3 regions of the Tumebacillus lipolyticus genome follow, and region 2 is predicted to be linked to each of the others. Evidence: riboswitches for the same ligand, from Rfam matches in the RefSeq annotation. Region 2 holds a riboswitch; each other region holds the start of a gene.
The links. Region 2 has a riboswitch for S-adenosylmethionine ahead of ACFSOY_RS03420 (aspartate kinase). Riboswitches for the same ligand answer to the same signal wherever they lie in the genome.
Positions count from the first base shown of each region.

Region 1 (7,218 bases), on a different contig from region 2:
TTCGATGCGTTCGTTCGATTCAACAAAGCGGATGGACGGCATGCGATTTCCTCCTCTGTGGTTCAATTCCCTGGTTATCTTTGATTCGCTCTACAGCGCGTTTGCAACGGCGAGCTGTGCTGCATTGCCGGAGCGCAAGAATTGCTGGTACAGGAACTGGTATTGGAACATAAACTCGAAAGCTTGGACGTGGCGCTTCGCTGCCGCCACATCTTCGCCCCAAGCGTAGATGCCATGCTTGCGGATCAGGACGCCCGGCACGCGCGGGTCGAGGCGCTTGCCGATCTCGGCTGCCAGTTTCGGAATATCGGCAAAATTCTCAACGATCGGCACCTCGATCGTCGCGCCCTCTTCCCAGATGTTCAGCCCTTTGATCAGCTCCATGTCGGTGATGGTCACCGAGCCTTGCTCCGCATACACCTCGGAGATCAGGTTGTTGTAGATCGTGTGCACGTGCAACACCGCGCCTGCCCCCGCCCCGATCTTCTTGTACACTTCGGCGTGTACCAGCGTCTCGGCAGACGGCTTGAGCGAAGTCGGTTCGAGCGCCTTGGAGTCCCCGTCGACAAACAGGATGTCGTGGATGGTCAGGCTCTCTTTGTCACGGCCGCTGGCGGTCACGCCAAACATCAAAGGATCTTGATTCAGCTTGACAGACAGGTTGCCGCTGGTCGCTGGGAACCAGCCTTTTTCCGCAAAGTTTCTCGACACGTTCACCAACTGTTCCGCGATGCGGAAACGATCTTCTTGAAAAAATGTTTGGCTCATGACAGAACCTCCTCCTTCAGTTTGTCGATCAAGTCTTGCAAGGCGCTGATGCAATCGTAAAAAGTTGCAAACTCCGCATGCGGCAGGTCGAGCTCCTGACATTTCTGCAAGAGCAGCGCGCGGGCCAACACGAAGTCTGCCTGCTTGGCCGCCTGCAGATCGGTGATGGAGTCGCCGATCACCACTTTGAACGTCCGCTCGTCTGGAAACTTGCGCAGCACGGACGGCTTGCACATCCCACAGCCGTTTTCGCACTGCTCATCACAGCTGTGCGGCCAGAGGATCTCGATGTTCTCGCCCGCAAAACTGCTTCCGTTGCAGTAGATCGGGTTCTCGATCTGATAGGGAGCGAGCAGGGGCAGGACGAAAAAGTCGATGCCGCCGCTCGTCACCCAAAAGTCGATGTTCCGCTCTTGGCAAAAGGTGAGGAATTCAGGAAACCCTGGGCGAATCGCCGCAACTTCTGCCGCGTAGCTTGCGATCTCCTCCCGCTTGTCGGAGGAGATGCCGGCGAACAGTTGTCCGACGCCGCTTTGGATCGTAACCTCTTGTCCAAGAATTTGATCCTTTATCGCCTCCCAACCGGGCGCGCCGAACTGCTCCATGATCGTGATGATCATGTCCCGCTCGGTGATCGTGCCGTCAAAATCACAGAAGATCGCGATCGATTTGCTCATGATAGTCTGACTCCTTCGCTTTCAATTTCGCTCTGAATCTATCGAGTGCTCGGGTTGCCCCACAGTGTAAGCGCGGTGCGCAATTCCTCCGATGTCTCTGCCGCCTCGGTCAGCGTTCGCCCGGCTACCACCGCTTCGATCGCCGCCCCAAAAGCGCGTCCACCTGCTGCCGCCCCTTGCGGATGTCCGTGAATGCCGCCGCCGGCGTTGATGATCTGGTCGTTGCCGAGGTCTTCGTACAAGAACGGCACCAACCCCGGGTGGATGCCAGCTGACGGAACGGGAAATGACCGATGCACGCCGCTCTGCTCTTCGCGCAAGGCGGAGGCGATCTTCAGCGTCTCCGCTCGTTCGAGCGCGACCGAACCGTAGGCGGAAGGGTAGAGCACAAAATCTGCTCCTGCCGCCCGCATCAGCTTGCCGAGCAACACCGGAGCTGCAATCCCGTACTGTGCGGAAGGGTACATCGCACCTGCAAGCGCCGGATGCGCCATGATCGGGACTGTGATCGCCCGATCGGCAGCCAATCGATGCAGCACGTCATACCCGTAGGTCAGCACGTTGAGCAGGAGCGCGCTGGCGCCTGCGTCCACCGCCCGCTTCGCCTTGTCAAAAATCTCGGTGACCGGCCCGGTCAGGTTGGCCGCGTAGAGCGTGTGCTTTCCGGTCTGTTCGCTCGCCCGCTCTACCGCTTTCCGACACGCTTCGATCCGCTGTTCAAACGGAGCGTACGTCTCGTCAAAAAAGATCTCATCATCCTTCACCAAGTCGACGCCGCCGAGCGCCTGTTGGTAGAACGCTTCTGCCAGCGCATCGATGTCATAGCCGATCACCGACTTGAAGATGCTCATCAACAGCGGGCGATCCTGCACGCCAAGCTGTTGGCGAATTCCGTCGATCCCATATTTCGGACCGGGAAACTGCTGGCGAAACCGTTCGGGCAGCTGCAGGTCGAGGAGCCTGATCTGACCGTCCATCGACAGCTTGCCGAACACGGAGGTGAGCAGCGCCGGGACATCTGGCGTGAAGTTGATCGTCGGATAGGCGATGGTCAGCAGCGCTGCGCTTTGACCATCCGCCCCTCCCCCGATCTCCTCTGCCGCCACGACATGGCCGAGATGCTTTTGCATCGACTCTTTGCGCGCTTCCGGAAGGTCGGTCCACGAGCCGACCGTCAGGCCGACCGCGATCCCTTGCGCTTTTTTCTGCCAATCTGTGCCTGGCTTGCCGTGAGCCAGATAGGTGACGTGGACGAACTCAGGTGCGTTCACGAGGCACATCCTCCTCTATCGGTGTTTTTCCAATATAAAAAGCCTCTTTCCATGTAAAGAAAGAGGCGCAGAAATTGATCTTCAGCCTCTTATCTTTCAGGATTCTTCCTGTAGGAATTAGCACCGTGTGATCATACGCTGATGAAAACCGGTTGCCGGGCATCGTAGGGCCAGTCCCTCCGCCTGCTCTGGATAAGAGTTGTCATATATGTGTGAAAAGTTCTGTAGACGATATTACAGCTAACGACGGGCGGTGTCAATGACTTTTGCGAAAAATTGATCAGAGGGAAATCCTGCACATCCGATCGACCGCTTCCTGCAATCGCGCCTCATCTGTCAGCAGGCCGACGCGCACATATCCTTCGCCGCTCGGGCCAAACCCGACCCCAGGTGCTACCATCACATGCGCCTGTTCGAGCAGCGTGTTGGCAAAATCGACCGATTTGAACCCTTTGGGCACGGGCACCCAAGTGAAGAAGGAGCCACGCGGGGTCAAGACGTCCCACCCCGCCTCGCGCAACCCGCCGACAAACACGTCGCGGCGGCGCTGGTACGTCGCTGCCAGCTCGCGCACGCACTCCTGCGAAGAGCTGAGCGCGGTGACCGACGCGCGTTGGATGAACGCTGGCAACGAGACGTAGTAATGATCTTGGATCAGGTTGATCAGGCGGATCACCTCTTGGTTGCCCAGCGCAAAGCCCACGCGCCAGCCCGCCATGTTGTACGTTTTGGAGAGGGTGTAAAACTCGACGCCCACCTCTTTTGCGCCTGGCGTTTGCAGGAAGGACACCGGCTTCTCTCCATCAAACCCGATAGCGCCATAGGCGAAATCGGAGGCGACCACGATGTTGTTCTGCTCAGCAAACCGCACCGTGTCCTCGTAAAAGGCGCGCGGCGCAACAGCAGAGGTCGGATTGTTCGGATAGTTGAGGAACATCAACTTCGCTTGGGCCAGCTTGTCCGCCGGAATCTGGCTGTAGTCGGGCAGAAACGAGTTGTCGCGCAGCAGCGGCATCATCACCATCTCAGCGCCGGAGAGCGCCACACCCGACCAGTAGTCTGGATAGCCCGGGTCGGGCACCAAGCAGACATCTCCTCGATTGAGCAAGCATTGGGAGATCTCGACGAGCCCTGTCTTCCCGCCGAAGAGGATCGCCACCTCGGTCGCCGGATCGAGGTCGACATCATGCTCCGCCTTGTACCAGTCGGCGATCGCCTGCTTCAGCTCAAAGAGGCCGGAGAACGGCGGATAGCGATGGGTGATCGGATCGAGCACTTCCTGTCGCAACGACTCCACGATGTGCGCAGGCGTCGGCAGATCTGGATTGCCTTGACCGAGGTTGATCACATCGTGACCTTGGGCGATGGAGGCGTTAACCTTTGCGACCATCGTCGAAAAAAATTGGGTGGGCAGTCCGCGCAGGCGGTCGGCCGATTGTATGTTCATGGGTGAATACCCCTTTCTGAAAAAATAAATCGCTCGCTACATACTATACGACGAGTTGAAATCGAAAGACAAGTCAAAAAATGAGCGAGCAACCTGACAGTTCTGTGCGCTTCGCTCAGATATGCGCGCAAAAAGAGGCTGTTGAACAGGTCAACAGCCTCTTTTCGCCATTAGGAAGGCATCGGCGTGGGGGTAGGTTTCGCATAGCCTTTTTTGTATTTTTCATCGATGTAGGTGCGAATCTCTTTGACCGTTTTGCCCTCTTCTTTCATCTCCGCCGCTTTCAGCGCGATGTTCATGCAGGTGTCGCAACGGGTGCCGTGGTCGTCCCAGACCACCACGCCATCTGGGCGCACATCGCGAACGAAGCACTCCGCGTTGCTCATATGCCCTGCGTGCTCGCCGCATCCGCAGTAGCAGGGGATGTATTGCAGGATGTCCACATTTTCGACAGCCGCTTTATACGAGTCTTTCATTTTGGCGTTTTTGTTCATCAGGAAAGCGGGGAGGCTCGTCTTGTTTGCCGTCGCCTCCTGCAGGTCGCCGATCGTCGTCAGCTTGACAGACTCGCCAACTTTCAGCGTTTTGTACGCTTCTGCTTGTGCACCGGCAGGGTGTCCGGTGCTGCCGCTTCCGCCGTTGTTCGTCGCAGGATGATCATGCCCTGCATGCTCATCGTTCTGCGCGGTCTTCTCCGTTGTACCACAGCCTGTCGCGACCGTGAGGGTCAACAGGCTGGCAACCATGATCTTGGTCAACTTTTTCATCGTCACTGCTTCCTCCTGCTTTGTGGGAATCCTTTATCGAACTCTGATCAATCTCATGCCGTTCAAGATGACGAGCAGCGCCGCTCCTGTATCTGCAAACACGGCCATCCAAAGGTTGGAAAGACCTGCGATGGTCAGCAGTAAGAAAGCGAGCTTGACAAGCAAGGAAAACCAGATGTTTTGTTTGATGATGCGCAGCGCAATGCGGCTGAGCCGAACGGTGAACGGCAATTTCCCGATGTCATCCGACATCAAGACGATGTCTGCTGTCTCCAGCGCAATATCCGTCCCTGCTCCCCCCATCGCGATTCCGATGTCTGACGCTGCTAGCGCGGGTGAGTCGTTGATGCCATCACCGACCATCGCGACAAGTCGATGACGCTGTTTCAGTTCGGAGATGCGCTCCAATTTTTGCTCGGGAAGCTGATCTCCGTGGTATTCGTTGATGCCCACTTCTTGCGCGATCGCTTTGGCGATGCGGGCATGATCCCCCGTCAGCATCACCGCATGTGCGATGCCAGCGCGGCGTAAACTTTTGATCGTCGCTTCGCTCTCCTCGCGGACCGTGTCCGCAACTGCGATCAGCCCGACGACGTTTTGCTCGTCCCCGATCAGCATCACGGTGCGCCCCTGGTCGTGCTGAACCGACAGGATCGTCTTCAGCCTGTCGATCCCCGAGTAGCCGAGCGACTCAAACCATGAGGGCTTGCCGATGCGATAGAGGATGTTGTCGATGCGAGCTTCCGCCCCTTTGCCAGCGTGCGCTTGGAAGTTTTGCACCGGCAGCGCGCGGATGCCTTTTTGTTCTCCGTAGCTTGTGATCGCACGAGCTAGCGGATGTTCGGAGCGCGCTTCGATCGAGGCGGCCACCGTCAGCAGCCGCTCGTCGCCAAAGCTGTCGAGCGGTTCGAGAAAGACGACCACCGGCTTGCCTTTGGTCAGCGTTCCGGTCTTGTCGAACGCGATCGCCCGAATCTGTCCCATCTTCTCAAGGAACGAACCGCCTTTGATCAGCACGCCTCGCTTCGCCGCATTGCCGATGGCTGCGACGATGGAGACCGGCGTGGAGATGACGAGCGCGCATGGGCAGGCGATGACGAGCAGCGCCAGCGCGCGGTAGATCCAGTCGCCATAAGGATCTCCGGTGAACATCGGCGGAAAGATCGCGATCAGCACGGCAAGCAGCACGACGATCGGCGTGTAGTAGGCGGCGAAGCGGTCGACAAACTGTTGCGAAGGCGCTTTTTGGTCTTGCGCCTCTTCCACCAAGTATATCATGCGGTTTAGTGTGGAATCTTCAACTTTTTTGGTCACAATCACTTCCAGCCCGCCCGTCTCGTTGAGCGTTCCGGCAAACACTTCATCGCCTAGCTGCTTCAATACAGGGATCGACTCGCCGGTGACCGGCGCTTGGTTGACGGTGGAAGCGCCCGCTTCCACACGCCCGTCCATCGGAATGCGCTCACCGGGGCGGACGATGATCAGATCCCCGATCTGCAGATCATCGACGGCGATCACCCGCTCCGACCCATCTCGTCTCACCAGCGCCTCTTTCGGGGCAAAGCCGATCAGCGAGCGGATCGAGCGGCGCGTGCGCTCCATCGTGTTCGCTTGCAACCAGTTGCCGACCGAGAAGAGGAAGACGACGGTCGCTCCCTCCGACCATTCGCCGATCGCAGCCGCACCGATCGCGGCGACGGTCATCAGGAAATTCATGTCGAGCGTGAAGGATTTTAACGCGTAAAATCCAGCTCGTGCCGCATAAAAGCCTCCGGAGAGGATGGCGATCAGGTAGAGGACGATCGAGGTCGTCTCATTCCAGCCGCCAAATTCGACGATCAGACCTGCTCCTAGAAACAGGCCGGAGATGGCGGTCAGCACAGTTCGCTTGTATGTTTCCCAAAAAGCGGGCTTGGCGCTCGTGCCCTCGCCCTGCACCGGAACGTCAGGCTGCTCAAGCGTAGTCTGCAGGACGGTCGCCCGATACCCCACATCTCTTACCGTCTTTTGAATCGATTCGAGCGATGCGTTGTGAACAACTACCATCTTGGTCGTGCTGAAGCTGACTTGCACTTCGCGCACCCCATCCAGCTTGCCCATCACCCGCTGTACGGTGCGCGCGCACTCGCCGCAGTCCATGCCGTCCACCTGAAAGACGGAGCGCGCTTCACCCGCTCTTAGATCTGCAGAGGACTCTCGCCGCTCTGCCCCATCGGGAAGCAAGGTGAGCTCCTCAAACGCAGATGAGTCTGAACAGCAGGTGTCGCCTGTAGAGCAGCAGCTGCTAG
Region 1 covers NZ_JBHUIO010000011.1:141,947-149,164, forward strand. Annotated here, with positions in the region: gene ACFSOY_RS16945 (1,2-dihydroxy-3-keto-5-methylthiopentene dioxygenase) at 1-42, opposite strand, end outside; gene mtnB (methylthioribulose 1-phosphate dehydratase) at 91-768, opposite strand; gene ACFSOY_RS16955 (2-hydroxy-3-keto-5-methylthiopentenyl-1-phosphate phosphatase) at 765-1,445, opposite strand; gene ACFSOY_RS16960 (2,3-diketo-5-methylthiopentyl-1-phosphate enolase) at 1,484-2,716, opposite strand; SAM riboswitch class I at 2,803-2,915, opposite strand; gene ACFSOY_RS16965 (pyridoxal phosphate-dependent aminotransferase) at 2,997-4,163, opposite strand; gene ACFSOY_RS16970 (PCYCGC motif-containing (lipo)protein) at 4,334-4,930, opposite strand; gene ACFSOY_RS16975 (heavy metal translocating P-type ATPase) at 4,964-7,153, opposite strand; gene ACFSOY_RS16980 (hypothetical protein) at 7,108-7,218, opposite strand, start outside.
Region 1: linked by a shared signal. The riboswitch ahead of ACFSOY_RS16960 (2,3-diketo-5-methylthiopentyl-1-phosphate enolase) and the one ahead of ACFSOY_RS03420 (aspartate kinase) in region 2 are both predicted to bind S-adenosylmethionine.

Region 2 (7,218 bases):
CGGCCGGGAAGATCTTCATCGGAACTTTGCGCGGGTCATCGCCGGCAAACTTCTCGTAGATCTCCATGATACCGCCCAGCTTCACATCGAGCATCTCTTTCGGGATGTGCGAAACGTCGAGATAGACCATGTTCTCGCCGTTGATGCCCAGTCCGAGGTCGACGCATACGTGGAAGATCTCACGCGTCGCGATGTCGCGCGGAACAAGGTTGCCGTACGCCGGATACTTCTCTTCGAGGAAGTACCACGGTTTGCCGTCCTTGTACGTCCAGACTCGACCGCCTTCACCGCGCGCCGATTCGGACATCAGGCGAAGTTTGTCATCGCCCGGGATTGCGGTCGGGTGGATCTGAATGAACTCACCGTTCGCATATTTGACACCTTGTTGATACGCTGCCGATGCAGCAGTACCGGTGTTGATGATCGAGTTGGTGGAACGGCCGAACACGAGGCCCGGGCCGCCGGTAGCCAGGATGACAGCATCGCCGACAAAGGAGTGCATCTCCATCGAGCGCAAGTCTTGCGCCACGATACCGCGGCAAGTGCCCTCATCGTCGAGGATAGCTTGGACAAATTCCCAGCCTTCATATTTTTGAACCAGACCTTGCGATTCAAAACGGCGCACTTGCTCATCGAGCGCATAGAGAAGCTGCTGCCCGGTAGTAGCACCTGCAAACGCGGTGCGGTGATGCTTCGTGCCGCCGAAGCGACGGAAGTCGAGCAGTCCTTCTGCGGTGCGGTTGAACATGACGCCCATGCGGTCCATCAGGTGGATGATCCCAGGCGCCGCATCGCACATCGCCTTAACCGGCGGTTGGTTCGCCAGGAAGTCACCGCCGTAGACGGAGTCATCAAAGTGCTCCCACGGGGAATCCCCTTCGCCTTTTGTGTTGACGGCGCCGTTGATGCCGCCCTGTGCACAGACGGAGTGAGAACGTTTTACAGGTACTAAAGAGAACAGATCGACCGGAATCCCGGACTCGCAAACCTTGATGGTCGCCATCAGGCCCGCAAGGCCGCCGCCGACAACTATAACTCGTTGGTTGCTCATTGCGCTTCCTCCCTTAGGCTTTCATTAGGCAACTGCTGCGCGGAACGCGTTCAGCGCGAATACGCCGACTGCAGACAACACGACGAACAGCCCCATCATCACATACGCGGAAACGCGTTGTGCGCGCGGGCCGACGGTGAGGCCCCAGTGGATGAAGAATCCCCACAGGCCGTTTGCCAGATGGAACACAGCAGAGACGGTACCGATGATCATAAACCAGTAGCCAAACGGGCTGGTGACGATCTGTACGACCATATCAAAAGACGGAGTATCGCCAGAAAAGCGAGTCGTCCAAAGGTGATAGATGATAAAGATAAAGGTGAACACGCCGGTGATGCGCTGCAGGGCGAACATCACGTTGCGTCCCCACGAGTATCTCGATGCGTTGTAACCGGACGTGTACGCTACGTACATACCGTAGATGCCATGATACAACAGCGGCAGGAAGATGAAAACGAATTCAATAAACGGCAAAAAGGGCATACCAGAAATGGTTGCTACCTTGTCATTAAACGCTTCCTCTCCGCGGGTTGCAAACGAGTTGGTGAACAGGTGGAAAAACAAGAACAAAGTGACCGGGATGACACCGAGTAACGAGTGCATCCGGCGAAACAAAAACTCTCGGCTAACTTGCTTGTTGGCCACGTTCGATCCTCCTTCCAAGAATCCCTGTGATAACAGGTCTCACGACGTTTTTTCTGTTGCGACATGCGCAGCTTTCCGCATGCCCTTCTCTCCTAACTCCCCATCCGATGCGATACGGTGCCCCCCTTTTTTCCTTTGACCGTCCCGTCCAATACCCGGAGGGGCTCGGGCGGCCGAATCAATGCAACCTAAATTGTACTGTTTCGATAGAAGTAATGTCAAGAAACTGTCAAGGACGACAAGTTTTGACCCACTTGATCTTTCCTACAGAATTACGTTGCACGATCCGACCGGCTTTTACGCATAGCGGGCGCTTTTTTCGTAACCCGAAGCTTCTGACTCCCATTCTACACCCGGTTCAATTTCACCATCAACGTGCAAAACCAGCGCCGACAGATGCTCAGCGGCGATCTGCGATACATTTTCCACCAATCTGTTCACCTGCGCTTCTGTAACGCCCCCGATAAGCCAAGCTTGATGCAATCGCTCCGCATCTGCCAGCGATTCGTAGCGCGCGACATGCCCGCCCGCTCGCTTCACCTCTCCGACCAGCGCTTCGCAGAGCGGCCGTTCCTGCTCCTGGGAGGCAGACCAGGCGAGATAGAACGCGCCCGCATCCTGCTCGGTACATCGGTGATTCATCGCGCGCTCCCAGTTCGGGCGACGGATGTTTTCACGCTGCGTAAGCAGCGCAGTCAGATCCTCGATCACCGCGCTCGCGGTCGGAAATTCGCCAGCGCCGCGACCGATCAGCGTCAGGTCGCCCACAACGTCTGCTCGCAGCGTGACCGCGTTGAACACATCGTTTACGCGAGCCAGCGGATGCGCGTCGGGCAACAGGTGCGGACGAACGGAGAGCTGAAGCGCTCCTGCCTGCTCCTTGGCGTTGCCGATCAGCTTGATCGCATATCCCATGCGCTCGGCGAGCGCCAGATCGGCACCTGTCAGCTGGGAGATGCCCTGGCGATCGATCGTCGCGATGTCCACGCACGCGTCATAGGCGAGGTTGGTCAGGATCGCCAGCTTGTAGGCTGCGTCAAACCCTTCCACATCGGAGGTGGGGTCCGCTTCCGCATATCCGAGCGCCTGCGCTTCGGCGAGCACCTCGGAGAAGCTTTTGCCCGTCTTGCTCATCTCCGACAAGATGTAGTTGCTCGTGCCGTTCAAGATGCCGCAGATCTCGTGCACGCGGTTGGCTGTCAGATATCCCTGCAGCATATGTATCACCGGAATGCCGCCCGCGACGCTCGCTTCGAACAGCAGATGGACTTCATTTTCTTGAGCCAATCGGAGCAGATCAGCACCGTGTTTGGCCATCAGCTCTTTGTTGGCTGTGATGACATGCCGCTTGCTCCGCAGCGCCTGTTCGATGATTTCCTTGGTCGGATGAATGCCGCCGATCACTTCAATATAAATGTCTATCGTCTCATCCTTGAGCAAGTTCTCCGGCTCAAGGGTCAGCCGTTTCGCATCCACGTCAAACCCGCGCTCCTTCTCCCGATCGCGCACCAGAATGTTGACCACTTCCACTTCACAGCCGGTGCGGGTGAGGATCGTCTCTCTGTTTTTCAACAGGGTTTTGTACACGCCACCGCCGACGGTGCCCAATCCTAACAGCCCTACTCGAACTTGCTTTTTTCCCATCTTCTCCACTCCTCCATCATGATAAAAATTCTCCAACAAATCTGCTCATCTGCTCGCCTTCGATCAAAAAGGCGTCGTGGCCGAACGGTGATTCGATCTCCCGGTAGATCACTCGCTTTCCGCGCTCCGCGATGCGGTTTGCCCAGTCGCGCTGCTCCTGTGCCGGGTAGAGGTGGTCTGTGTTGATCCCAATCCATAGCACATCCGATTCGATCCGATCGAGCGCCGCTTCGATCCCCCCACGGTCGCGTCCGACATCGTGCAGATCCATCGCTTTCAGCAGGCAGAGGTAGCTGTTCGCATCAAAGCGTCCGATCAGCTTCTGACCCATGTGCTCAAGATAGCTTTCGATCTGAAAGACCCGCTCCGCAAGCGGCGCTTCTGGCCGTTTTGACGCTCTGCCAAAACGCTCTTGAAAGAGGTCAAAAGAACGGTAGGTGATCATGCCAATCTTCCGCGCGAGCGCAAGCCCGCTCACCCCATCGCTCTTGATCGCCGTTCGCATCACATGGTTGTAAGCGATGGCGAGCGCAGAGAGCTGACAGGAGGTTGCGATCGGGATGCAGCGCTTGACGAACGAGGGAAAGGTCACCGCCCACTCGATCGCCTGCAAACCTCCCATCGAGCCGCCGATCACCGCATGCAAGCTCGTGACGCCGATGCTTTCCACCAGCCGCCTCTGCGCATGCACCATGTCTCGGATCGTGATCAGCGGAAACGGGTCGCACGACCTCGGTCCTGTCGAGCCGGCGCACCCGCCGAGCACGTTGGAGCAGATCACATAATATCGATCTGTGTCCAGCGTTTTGCCTGGCCCGATCAACGATCCCCACCAAACGCCAGCCTGCGCGTCGCCGGTCAGCGCATGGCAGACGAGAATCGCGTTGTCCCCTCGCGCATTTAACTCCCCATACGTCTCAAAGGCGATCTTCACATCGCGCAGCTGTTCACCGCCCTCAAGGGCGAATCGGTCAAGTCGAAACGTCTGACAGCCCCCCATGACCTTCACACTCCTTCAGACACGCTTTGCAGCCGCTTTGGCTCCATGCCGATCTGCGTGCCATGCCCATCATGAAAGGAGGAGCGAACGATCACCGGAACGCGATGAAGCTTTGCTGTTTCCACTGCCCGAGGATGAAGGACGACTGCGCCGAGCACCGCCATCTCCATCATCTCGTCATAGGTGAGAAATTCGATCTTCTGCGCGCTCGGCACCTCTCGCGGGTCGGCGGTGTACACGCCGTCCACATCTGTACAGATCTCACAGAGCTCTGCTCCGAGCGCGGCTGCCAGCGCCACCGCCGAAGTGTCGGAGCCGCCCCGACCTAGCGTCGTCGGATCGCCTTGCTCGGTCACCCCTTGAAAACCGGTGACGATCGCTACCTTGCCCTGTTGCAATTCGGCATGGATTCGGGCCGGATCGATCTTGCAGATCTGCGCATTGCCATGATCCGCCTCTGTGCGAATGCCTGCGAGCGCGCCTGTCAGCGAGACGCTCGGCACGTCGTGCGCTTGCAGCGCGATGGCAAACAGCGAGGCTGCCACCTGTTCTCCTGTGACCAACAACATGTCGAGTTCGCGTGCAGACGGTCGCTCGCATAGCTCTTCCGCCTGTGCGAGCAACCGATCGGTGGTATGCCCCATCGCCGAGACGACGACCACCACCTGATTGCCCTGTTGCACCGCCTTTTGTACGCGCGATGCTGCACGTCTGATGCGCTCAGGGTCTGCGAGCGAGGTGCCTCCAAATTTCTGTACGATCAATGCCACCCTGTGTTCACTCCGTTTCGTCTGTCAGGGGCATCGATTTGAAGAGACAAATCAAAAACCCCCGCTTCATGTAGAAGAGGGGGTCCCATAAATGGTTCCACACCTCTTATCTTCCAGACCTGTGATGGTCTGCTGGATTTAGCACCTCTTCGCCTGCTCAGTAAATGCAGGCGAGGTTGCCGGGCTTCATAGGGCCAGTCCCTCCGCCGCTCTCGATAAGAGATTCGTAAGTTGCAATCAATATGAAGTTGTTTCTATCTTACTATGCATCGAAAAGGCTGTCAATTCCAGTTATTCGAGCTCGTTTACGCCGGAGACGACCGCTTCCACCGCCCCATCGAGGCCGAAAGAGGTGTGCAAAACCCGCACCGCTTCCAGCGCGCTGCTCTTTTCGACGACACAGGAAACTTTGATCTCCGAAGTGGAAACCATCTTGATCTCGATCTCCGCCTCTGCCAACGCGCCAAACATCTGGGCGGCCACCCCTGGATTGGAGATCATCCCCGCACCGACGATCGAAACTTTTGCCAGCTCTTCTTCTCGTTCGATGAGCGGATCGCCAAACTCGGGCAACAGCGACTCCAACACGGGAAGCGCCACCGACAGATCGCCATGCTCGATCGTAAACGAGATGTCAGACACTCCGTCCTGCACGACCGAGGTGACGATGATGTCGACGTTGACAGACGCTTCTGCCAGCGCTTGGAAGATTCTGTACAGGTTGCCCTTGCGACTTTTCACACCGATCAGCGAGACTTTTACCACATTGAGATCGTGGGCGATCCCACGGACGATCCTTCCTTGTTCCATCTGTGCTTCCTCCTCCACAAGCGTGCCTGTCTTTTCATGGAAACTGGAGCGCACCATCAGCGGCACTCCATGCTGTTTTGCAAACTCCACCGCCCGGGGATGCAACACGCCCGCTCCCAGGTTGGCCAGTTCGAGCATTTCGTCGTAGGAGATGCGGTCCAGCTTCTGCGCCGCTTTCACCACGCGCGGATCGGTGGTGTAGACGCCCTCGACATCCGTATAGATCTCACAGAGGTCCGCCTTTAAGGAAGCTGCCAGCGCCACCGCCGTCGTATCAGAACCACCCCGTCCGAGCGTCGTGATGTCACCGATCTCGCTGATCCCTTGAAAGCCTGCGACGATCACCACCCGATCTACGGCCAACTCGCTCAGGATGCGCCTCGGCACGATGTCGGTGATCCGCGCCTTCCCCGCGATCGGCTCGGTGAGGATCCCCGCCATGCCTCCCGTCAGCGAGATGCTGTCCACACCGAGCGCCTGAACGGCCAGCGCCAGCAGCGCGATCGAAATCTGCTCGCCTGTGCTGAGCAGCATGTCCATCTCCCGAGCGGACGGACGTTCGGTCAGTTGCTCCGCAAGCTCGATCAGATCATCTGTCGTGTCACCCATCGCGGAGACGACGACCACCACCTGATGACCCGCTGCCACAGTCTTCGCGACACGGTTGGCGACACGCTTGATCCGCTCCGGGTTGGCAACGGAGGAGCCACCAAATTTTTGTACGATCAATGCCACAGTTTCTCCACTCCCATCTGCATATCTGTCACCATCGGGACGGAGGGTCACGAAATCAAAAAACAGCCATAGAAGGGTCAGCTTCTATGGCTGTGCATAGTCGTGGTAATCCCTCTCTCCCCAAATGTGAGATAGTTCTCCACACCGAGACGGGGGTCGTCTCGGTGTGACAGTCCTGCACCTGTTCGATGCAGACCCAGCCGTGGACGCTCCGGAAGCTGCCCAGACTTCGGCGATGATCCCTTTCCCCAACGGTTCTAAGAGCTGCTCGGACTCTCCCCGCCGTACTGATGATTCATCGCGCCTCTACTCACCTCGCAAGAGATGAGGTCGTACTATTTAACTGCCGTTGATTTTATCATACCGCTTACACTTGTGCAAGATAGGCGAGGATGTCCTTGGCCAGTTTGTCGCCGATGCCGATTTTGCGAAACTCTTCGACGCTCGCCGCTTTGATCGCCGGCAGCGAGCCAAAGTGCTTCAGCAGCTGCTTGCGACGCTTTTCACCGACGCCCGGAATGTCGTCGAGCAAAGAGCGGATCGCATTCTTCCCATGCTGCTGC
Region 2 covers NZ_JBHUIO010000002.1:889,725-896,942, forward strand. Annotated here, with positions in the region: gene sdhA (succinate dehydrogenase flavoprotein subunit) at 1-1,051, opposite strand, end outside; gene ACFSOY_RS03405 (succinate dehydrogenase cytochrome b558 subunit) at 1,076-1,696, opposite strand; gene ACFSOY_RS03410 (homoserine dehydrogenase) at 1,994-3,340, opposite strand; gene metX (homoserine O-acetyltransferase MetX) at 3,357-4,340, opposite strand; gene ACFSOY_RS03420 (aspartate kinase) at 4,346-5,110, opposite strand; SAM riboswitch class I at 5,214-5,332, opposite strand; gene ACFSOY_RS03425 (aspartate kinase) at 5,402-6,655, opposite strand; lysine riboswitch at 6,780-6,972, opposite strand; gene uvrC (excinuclease ABC subunit UvrC) at 7,023-7,218, opposite strand, start outside.

Region 3 (7,218 bases), 250 kb from region 2:
ATCATGAAGTTTGCCGGCTGTTACCACGGCCATTCTGACCTCGTGCTCGTCGCAGCAGGCTCTGGGCCTTCGACGCTCGGCATCCCCGATTCGGCGGGCATCCCCCAGTCGATCGCAGACGATATGATCACCGTGCCGTTCAACGACCTGTCAGCTTTTGAAGCGGCGCTGGAAAAGTGGGGCGATCAGACGGCTGCCGTCTTGGTCGAGCCGATCGTCGGCAACTTCGGCATCGTCGCACCCGAGTCTGGATTCCTGAAAGGGATCAACGATCTCGCGCACAAACATGGCGTGCTGGTCGTCTACGATGAGGTGATCACCGCCTTCCGCTTCCAATATGGCGGCGCACAAAATCTGCTCGGAGTGACACCCGACATGACGGCGCTCGGCAAGATCATCGGCGGCGGTTTGCCGATCGGCGCATACGGCGGCCGCGTCGACATCATGGAGCAGGTCGCACCGCTCGGCCCTGCTTACCAAGCGGGCACGATGGCGGGCAACCCAGCCTCGATCGCCGCAGGGATCGCCTGCCTCGAAGAGCTGCAAAAGCCGGGCACCTATGAGCGGATGGGCGATCTGGGCCGATTGCTCGCCGAGGGTCTGCTGCAATCGGCGCGCAAATATGGGCACAAGGTGACGCTCAATCGCATCGGCGGCGCGTTCGCCCTGTACTTCACCGAGCAGCCGGTGACAAATTATGAGGATGCGCAAGCGGCAGACGGTGAGAAGTTCGCCCGCTTTTTCCACCTGTTGCTCGACGAGGGAATTCTGCTTGCACCCTCCAAGTATGAAGCTTGGTTTGTCTCCACAGCGCATACGCCGGAGGACATCGCCTTCACGCTGGTCGCTGCCGACCGCGCTTTTTCCAAACTGTAGACGTCAAAAGCACCGCTGCCGAGATCTTCCCGATCTGTCAGCGGTGCTTTTTCGTGTCAGATGCAATTCGATCAAAAAGAAGGCACCGCCTCGGGGGTGCCTTCATCAGTTCTCGCTTACAGAACGCCGGACAGTTCACTCAGCAGATCGTTTTTGGACTTGTAGCCCACGATCGTCTTCACAACCTCGCCCTTTTGGAACACGAGCATGGTCGGGATGGACATCACGCCGAACTTCTGCGTGGTCACTTGGTTTTCGTCGATGTTCAGCTTGCCGATCGCCAGCTTGCCAGCCGTCTCGGAAGCAACATCTTCGAGAACGGGAGCGAGCATGCGGCACGGGCCACACCAAGTTGCCCAGAAATCGACGAGGATCGGAGTTTCCGAATCCTTGATCGACTGTTCAAAGTTTGCATCGGTGATCGTCAAGATTGCTTCAGATGCCATGGGTTCATACCTCCGTACAAAAAGGAAATTATACTGCGACTACTTCTCTGATCTCAGGAACAGATGCGCGGATCGTGCGCTCGATGCCCATCTTCAGGGTCATCGTGCTCATCGGGCAACCGCCGCAAGCGCCAGTCATGCGGATTTGCGCGATGCCAGTCTCACCGTCTACTTCAACCAGTTCAGCATCGCCGCCGTCCGCTTGCAGACCTGGGCGAATCTTGTCGAGTGCTTCTTGAACGCGTGTGCGAAGATCTTCCATCGTGAATGCCTCCATTTCGTTCTTCCAATTGTCATTCTGTGCATACGCAACTAGTATAGGCGGAAGAAATACCGCTCATTCGATGCGCCGCACCTTGTTTTTATTTTACCCTAGTATAGAAAACGTGGGAAGGATTGTATGTGACCTGTGTTACATCTCTTTTTCTATTCTATTCGCACCGAACGCGATTGTTCACCGTTTTCCTTCCCATTCCTCATAAAATTGTTCCAAGAAAGCTTCCATCACCTGATGTCGCCCCTCCGCCATCCGCTTGGCATACGGCGTGTTCATCAGCTCTTTGAGCTTGAGCAGCTTTTCATAAAAATGGTTGATCGCGGTCGACTTGCCCTTGCGGTACTCCTCGCGGGTCATGGCGGTGCGCGGCTTCAGATGCGGATCGTGCGCCAGCTGTCCCTTTGCCCCCGAATAGGCGAACGTGCGGGCGATTCCGACCGCCCCGAGCGCATCGAGACGATCCGCATCCTGCACGACCGCACCTTCCAGCGTGCGCATGCCTGAACGGTCGCCCCCTTTGAACGACATCGTCGAGATGATCTCCATCACGTGCTCGATCACCGCTTCGTCTGCGCCCTGTCGCGCCAGCCATCCCCGCACCTTGGCCAATCCGACCGCTTCGCTCTCGTTCAGCTTCTCATCGGCGATGTCGTGCAGGAGCGCCGCCAACTCGACGACCAAAAGGTCGGCACCCTCCGCTTCGCCAATTTTTTTGGCCGTCTGCCACACTCGATAGATATGCCAGTAATCATGACCTGAGCTATCCTGCCCCAATTCTTCCTGCACATACCGCTCGGCTGCTAAGATGATCTCTCTTTGCTTCATCGCTCTTCCTCCTGCGTGCGTCTGCTGTGATTTCGTCTCCGATCGCGAGCGCTCTCCGCTACCAGTTTACCAGTTTTTGTGCAGGGTGCAACATTCACTGCCGCCGAAGAACGACAGCGGTCATTCCCCCTCCCCGCTCGCCTCCGCGTCCTTGTCTCCTTCCCCCTCCTCATCTTTCAGCTTGGGCAGGGTGATCGACGGCAGCGGCATCTGCTGGCTCGACGTGGTGGAACCGACCGTCTCCCCTTTGGCGTTAAACACCATCTGCGGCACATCGCCGACCAAAAAGAGATAGGCGATCGGCACTTTCGTCCGCACTTCTGACGGGGTGGTCGCAAACGGGACGATCACCGACGTATGGACATCGATATCAAGATAGAGGATGTGCACCGTCTGGTTGATCCCCTCCTCCTTCGTCTCCCATCCGATCTCCGACTTGACGTTGCCGACCGGCTCGATCGTCACCGGGATGTCTGGGCCAAACTGGGACAGAAAGGGCGAGCCGACCGCCTGCCCGACCGGGATGTACATCTTTTTCTCCTGCAGGTTCTGCAAGACGCCCTGAATGCTTTTCGTCACTTCGTTTTGAATGCGCGACGCTTCGACCATATTAAAGTATCCGGCCGTCACCTTGCCGCCGCTATTCGTCTTCAAATCGATCAGCTTGCTGTAGTTCGTCTCCTCGGAGATCCGCTCGACGATCGAGTTGTTGATCGCCTCTGTCGCGATGTGCCGCGAGTTCTCCTCCGCCACTTTGATAAAGGTGGGACGCAGGTTGTGCTCCACAAAATAGATGCTCTGCAAGATGAAGAACACGAACAGGACGAGCAGGGAGAACAGGATCAAGCGCCAGTTGAGTCGCTTCTTCGCACCTCTGATCTTCATCGCCATCCCGCTTCCTCCTCTCCTCGTACTCATCTCTATGCGGACGATCATCAAACAATCCATTGACACATCCCTTTCAAAGGTGATAGTATCAGTCCAACAACATAAGGAACTCTTATCCAGAGAGGCGGAGGGAACTGGCCCTGTGAAGCCTCGGCAACCTTTTTGATCAGGTGCTAATTCCAGCAAAGCAATTCGCTTTGGCAGATAAGAGAGGACTCGTAGGAAAACGTACACTACCCTCTTCTTGGCAGCCGAGAAGAGGTTTTTTTATGCCCGAATCAGAGGAGGAACCACCAGTATGAGCTCAGTGCCGATACAGACCCAACTCACCCGCAAGATCCTCATCCTCGATGGAGCGATGGGAACGATGCTACAGCAGGAAAACTTGACCCCCGACGACTTTGGCGGCGACGAATTAGACGGGTGCAACGAGAATCTCGTCCTGACGCGTCCCGATGTGATTCAGAAAATTCATGAAGCATACTTAGAAGCGGGCGCCGACATCATCGAGACCAACACGTTCGGCGCTACCTCGCTCGTGCTGGCCGAATACGATCTCGCCGCCAAGACGGACGAGATCAACCGCGAGGCTGTTCGACTCGCCAGAGCGGCGGTCGCCAACTACTCGACACCAGAATGGCCGCGCTATGTGGCCGGCGCGATCGGTCCGACGACCAAGTCGCTGTCGGTGACCGGAGGGGTCACGTTCGACGAGTTGGTCGCGACCTATTATCAACAGGCGCGAGCGCTGGTGGAGGCGGGCGCAGACGTGCTGCTCTTGGAGACGATCCAGGACACGCTGAACGTCAAGGCGGCCAGCATCGGCGTGCGCCGCGCCTTCGAGGAGCTCGGGCAGGAACTTCCGGTGATGATCTCCGGCACGATCGAGCCGATGGGCACGACGCTCGCCGGGCAGAACATCGAATCGTTCTACATCTCCTTGGAGCACCTGCGCCCGATCTCGATCGGCCTGAACTGCGCGACCGGACCGGAGTTTATGCGCGATCATCTGCGCTCCCTGTCGGAGCTCGCCCAGTGTGCCGTCTCCTGCTATCCGAACGCCGGGCTGCCCGACGAGGACGGTCACTACCATGAGACGCCGCAAGGGTTGGCCAAAAAGCTGCGCGGCTTTGCGGAAAAGGGCTGGCTGAACATCGCCGGGGGCTGTTGTGGCACCACGCCCGCCCACATCCGCGCGCTTCACGAAGAGTTGAGCACCGTGACCCCGCGCACCGCGCAACAGTCGCACGCGCCTGCCGTCTCCGGCATCGAGACGGTGTTTGTCGAGCCGGACAACCGTCCGCTGATCGTCGGCGAGCGAACCAACGTGCTCGGCTCGCGCAAGTTTCGCAACCTGATCGTCGAAGGCAAATATGAGGAAGCGTCCGAGGTTGCCCGCGCCCAGGTGAAGAAAGGTGCTCACGTGATCGACGTCTGTCTGCAGGACCCGGACAGAGACGAGCATCAGGACATGGAGTCGTTCCTCAACTTCGTAACCAAAAAGATCAAGACGCCGCTGATGATCGACTCGACCGATCCGACCGTCTTCGATCTGGCGCTCAAACATGTGCAAGGCAAAGCGATCCTCAACTCGATCAACCTAGAGGATGGCGAAGAGAAGTTTGCCGAGGTCGTTCCGTTGATCAAGCGCTATGGCGCCGCTGTGGTCGTCGGCACGATCGACGAGCAGGGCATGGCGGTCACTCGCGAACGCAAGCTGGAAGTGGCCAAGCGCTCCTACGATCTGCTGGTCGGCAAATACGGAATGAATCCTCAAGATCTGATCTTCGACCCGCTGGTCTTCCCCTGCGGCACTGGCGATGAGCAGTACATCGGGTCCGCCCCCGAGACGATCGAGGGCATTCGCCTGATCAAAGAAGCGCTGCCCGAATGTCAGACGATCCTCGGGGTCTCCAACGTTTCTTTCGGCTTGCCGGGCGCCGGCCGCGAAGTGCTGAACGCGGTGTTCCTCTATCACTGCACCAAGGCGGGGCTCGACTATGCGATCGTCAACTCCGAGAAGCTGGAGCGCTACGCCTCGATCCCGGAAGAAGAGCGCAAGATGTCTGAGGAGTTGCTCTTCCAGATCGACGATGAGAAATTGGCCCGCTTCACCGCGTTCTACCGCGAGAAAAAGGTGACGACGACCGTCGCCGTCTCCACGATGACGCTTGAAGAGCGGCTGGCCAACTACGTGGTGGAGGGGAGCAAAGAGGGGCTGATCCCAGACCTCGAAGCGGCGCTCGCCACCTATGCGCCGCTCGACATCATCAACGGGCCGCTGATGACGGGGATGGAAGAGGTAGGTCGGCTGTTCAACCTGAACGAGCTGATCGTCGCCGAAGTCCTGCAGAGCGCCGAGGTGATGAAAGCGGCCGTCGCGTTCCTCGAACCGTTTATGGAGAAGCAAGACGGTTCGCGAAAAGGAAAGATTCTGCTCGCCACCGTCAAAGGCGATGTGCACGACATCGGGAAAAACCTGGTCGAGATCATCCTGTCCAACAACGGATTTGAAGTGGTCAACCTCGGCATCAAAGTTCCGCCCGATCAGCTGATCAAAGCTTGTCGCGAAGAGCGTCCCGATGCGATCGGCCTCTCCGGTCTGCTCGTCAAGTCGGCCCAACAGATGGTGATCACCGCCCAGGACCTGCGAGCAGCAGGCATCGACGTCCCCCTGCTCGTCGGGGGCGCTGCGCTGACCCGGAAGTTTACGTCCAACCGCATCATGCCGGAGTACCGCGGGCTTGTGCTCTATGCGAAAGACGCGATGGACGGGCTCGACCTGGCCAACCGCCTGACCAAGCCGGAAGAGCGCGAACTGTTGGCCCAGAAGCAATTGGAAGCGCAGGATGCGCAGAGCTTGACGACGGCCGAACCGGAAGTGTCGAGCGAGCCGCTCACGAAGGAGGTGCGCTCCTCGATCCAGCATGTAGGACCGGTGCTTCCCGCACCAGACTTTGAGCGCCACGTGTTGCGCGACTATCCGATCTCCCACCTGCACCCCTACCTGAACATGAGGATGCTGCTCGGCAAGCATCTCGGGCTGAAGGGCAATGTGGAGCAGCTGCTCGCAAGCGGTGATCCGAAAGCGACAGAGCTGCAGGCGGTGGTCGAGGAGCTGTTGGCGCTGGCCAAGTCGGAGGGCATCATCCGTCCTCAGGGCATGTACCGCTTCTTCCCTGCCCAATCGGCAGGCGACGAGATTCGCATCTATGACCCAGCAGACACTTCAAAAGTGTTGGAGACGTTCCGCTTTCCGCGTCAGCAACAGGAGCCTCATCTGTGCCTGAGCGATTTTCTCCGCCCGGTGGAGAGCGGTGAGATGGATGCGGTCGGCTTCCTCGTCGTCACCGCTGGGGAAGGCATTCATCGCCTGGCGAACGAGTGGAAAGAAGCGGGCAACTATCTCCGCTCACACTGCCTGCAAGCGCTCGCCCTCGAACTGGCAGAAGCGTTTGCGGAGCGCGTGCATCATATGATGCGCGACGCTTGGGGCATTTCAGATGCGCCCGACATGACGATGCAGGAGCGGTTTGGCGCTCGCTACCAAGGCATCCGAGTATCGTTCGGCTATCCAGCCTGTCCCAACTTGGAAGATCAAGCGCCGCTCTTCCGCCTGCTTCGCCCGCAGGACATCGGCGTTGAGCTGACAGAGGGATGCATGATGGACCCGGAAGCGAGCGTTTCGGCGATGGTCTTCTCCCACCCGCAAGCGCGGTATTTTAACGCGTAATGATCGACTCAAAACAACACAAGGCACTCCCTCGTTATTGCGAAGGAGTGCCTTGTTTCATTCTCGCGCCTGCCTCTCCTTTATCCCGAACGCTTCACATACAGAGCGACAAAAGAGTGACCGCTTCACTGATCGACTTGTATGATGCGAACAACGATGGGATGGATACACGA
Region 3 covers NZ_JBHUIO010000002.1:1,138,949-1,146,166, forward strand. Annotated here, with positions in the region: gene ACFSOY_RS04400 (glutamate-1-semialdehyde 2,1-aminomutase) at 1-876, shown strand, start outside; gene trxA (thioredoxin) at 993-1,322, opposite strand; gene ACFSOY_RS04410 (NifU family protein) at 1,351-1,584, opposite strand; gene ACFSOY_RS04415 (HD domain-containing protein) at 1,777-2,424, opposite strand; gene yunB (sporulation protein YunB) at 2,545-3,315, opposite strand; SAM riboswitch class I at 3,422-3,523, shown strand; gene metH (methionine synthase) at 3,611-7,045, shown strand.
Region 3: linked by a shared signal. The riboswitch ahead of metH (methionine synthase) and the one ahead of ACFSOY_RS03420 (aspartate kinase) in region 2 are both predicted to bind S-adenosylmethionine.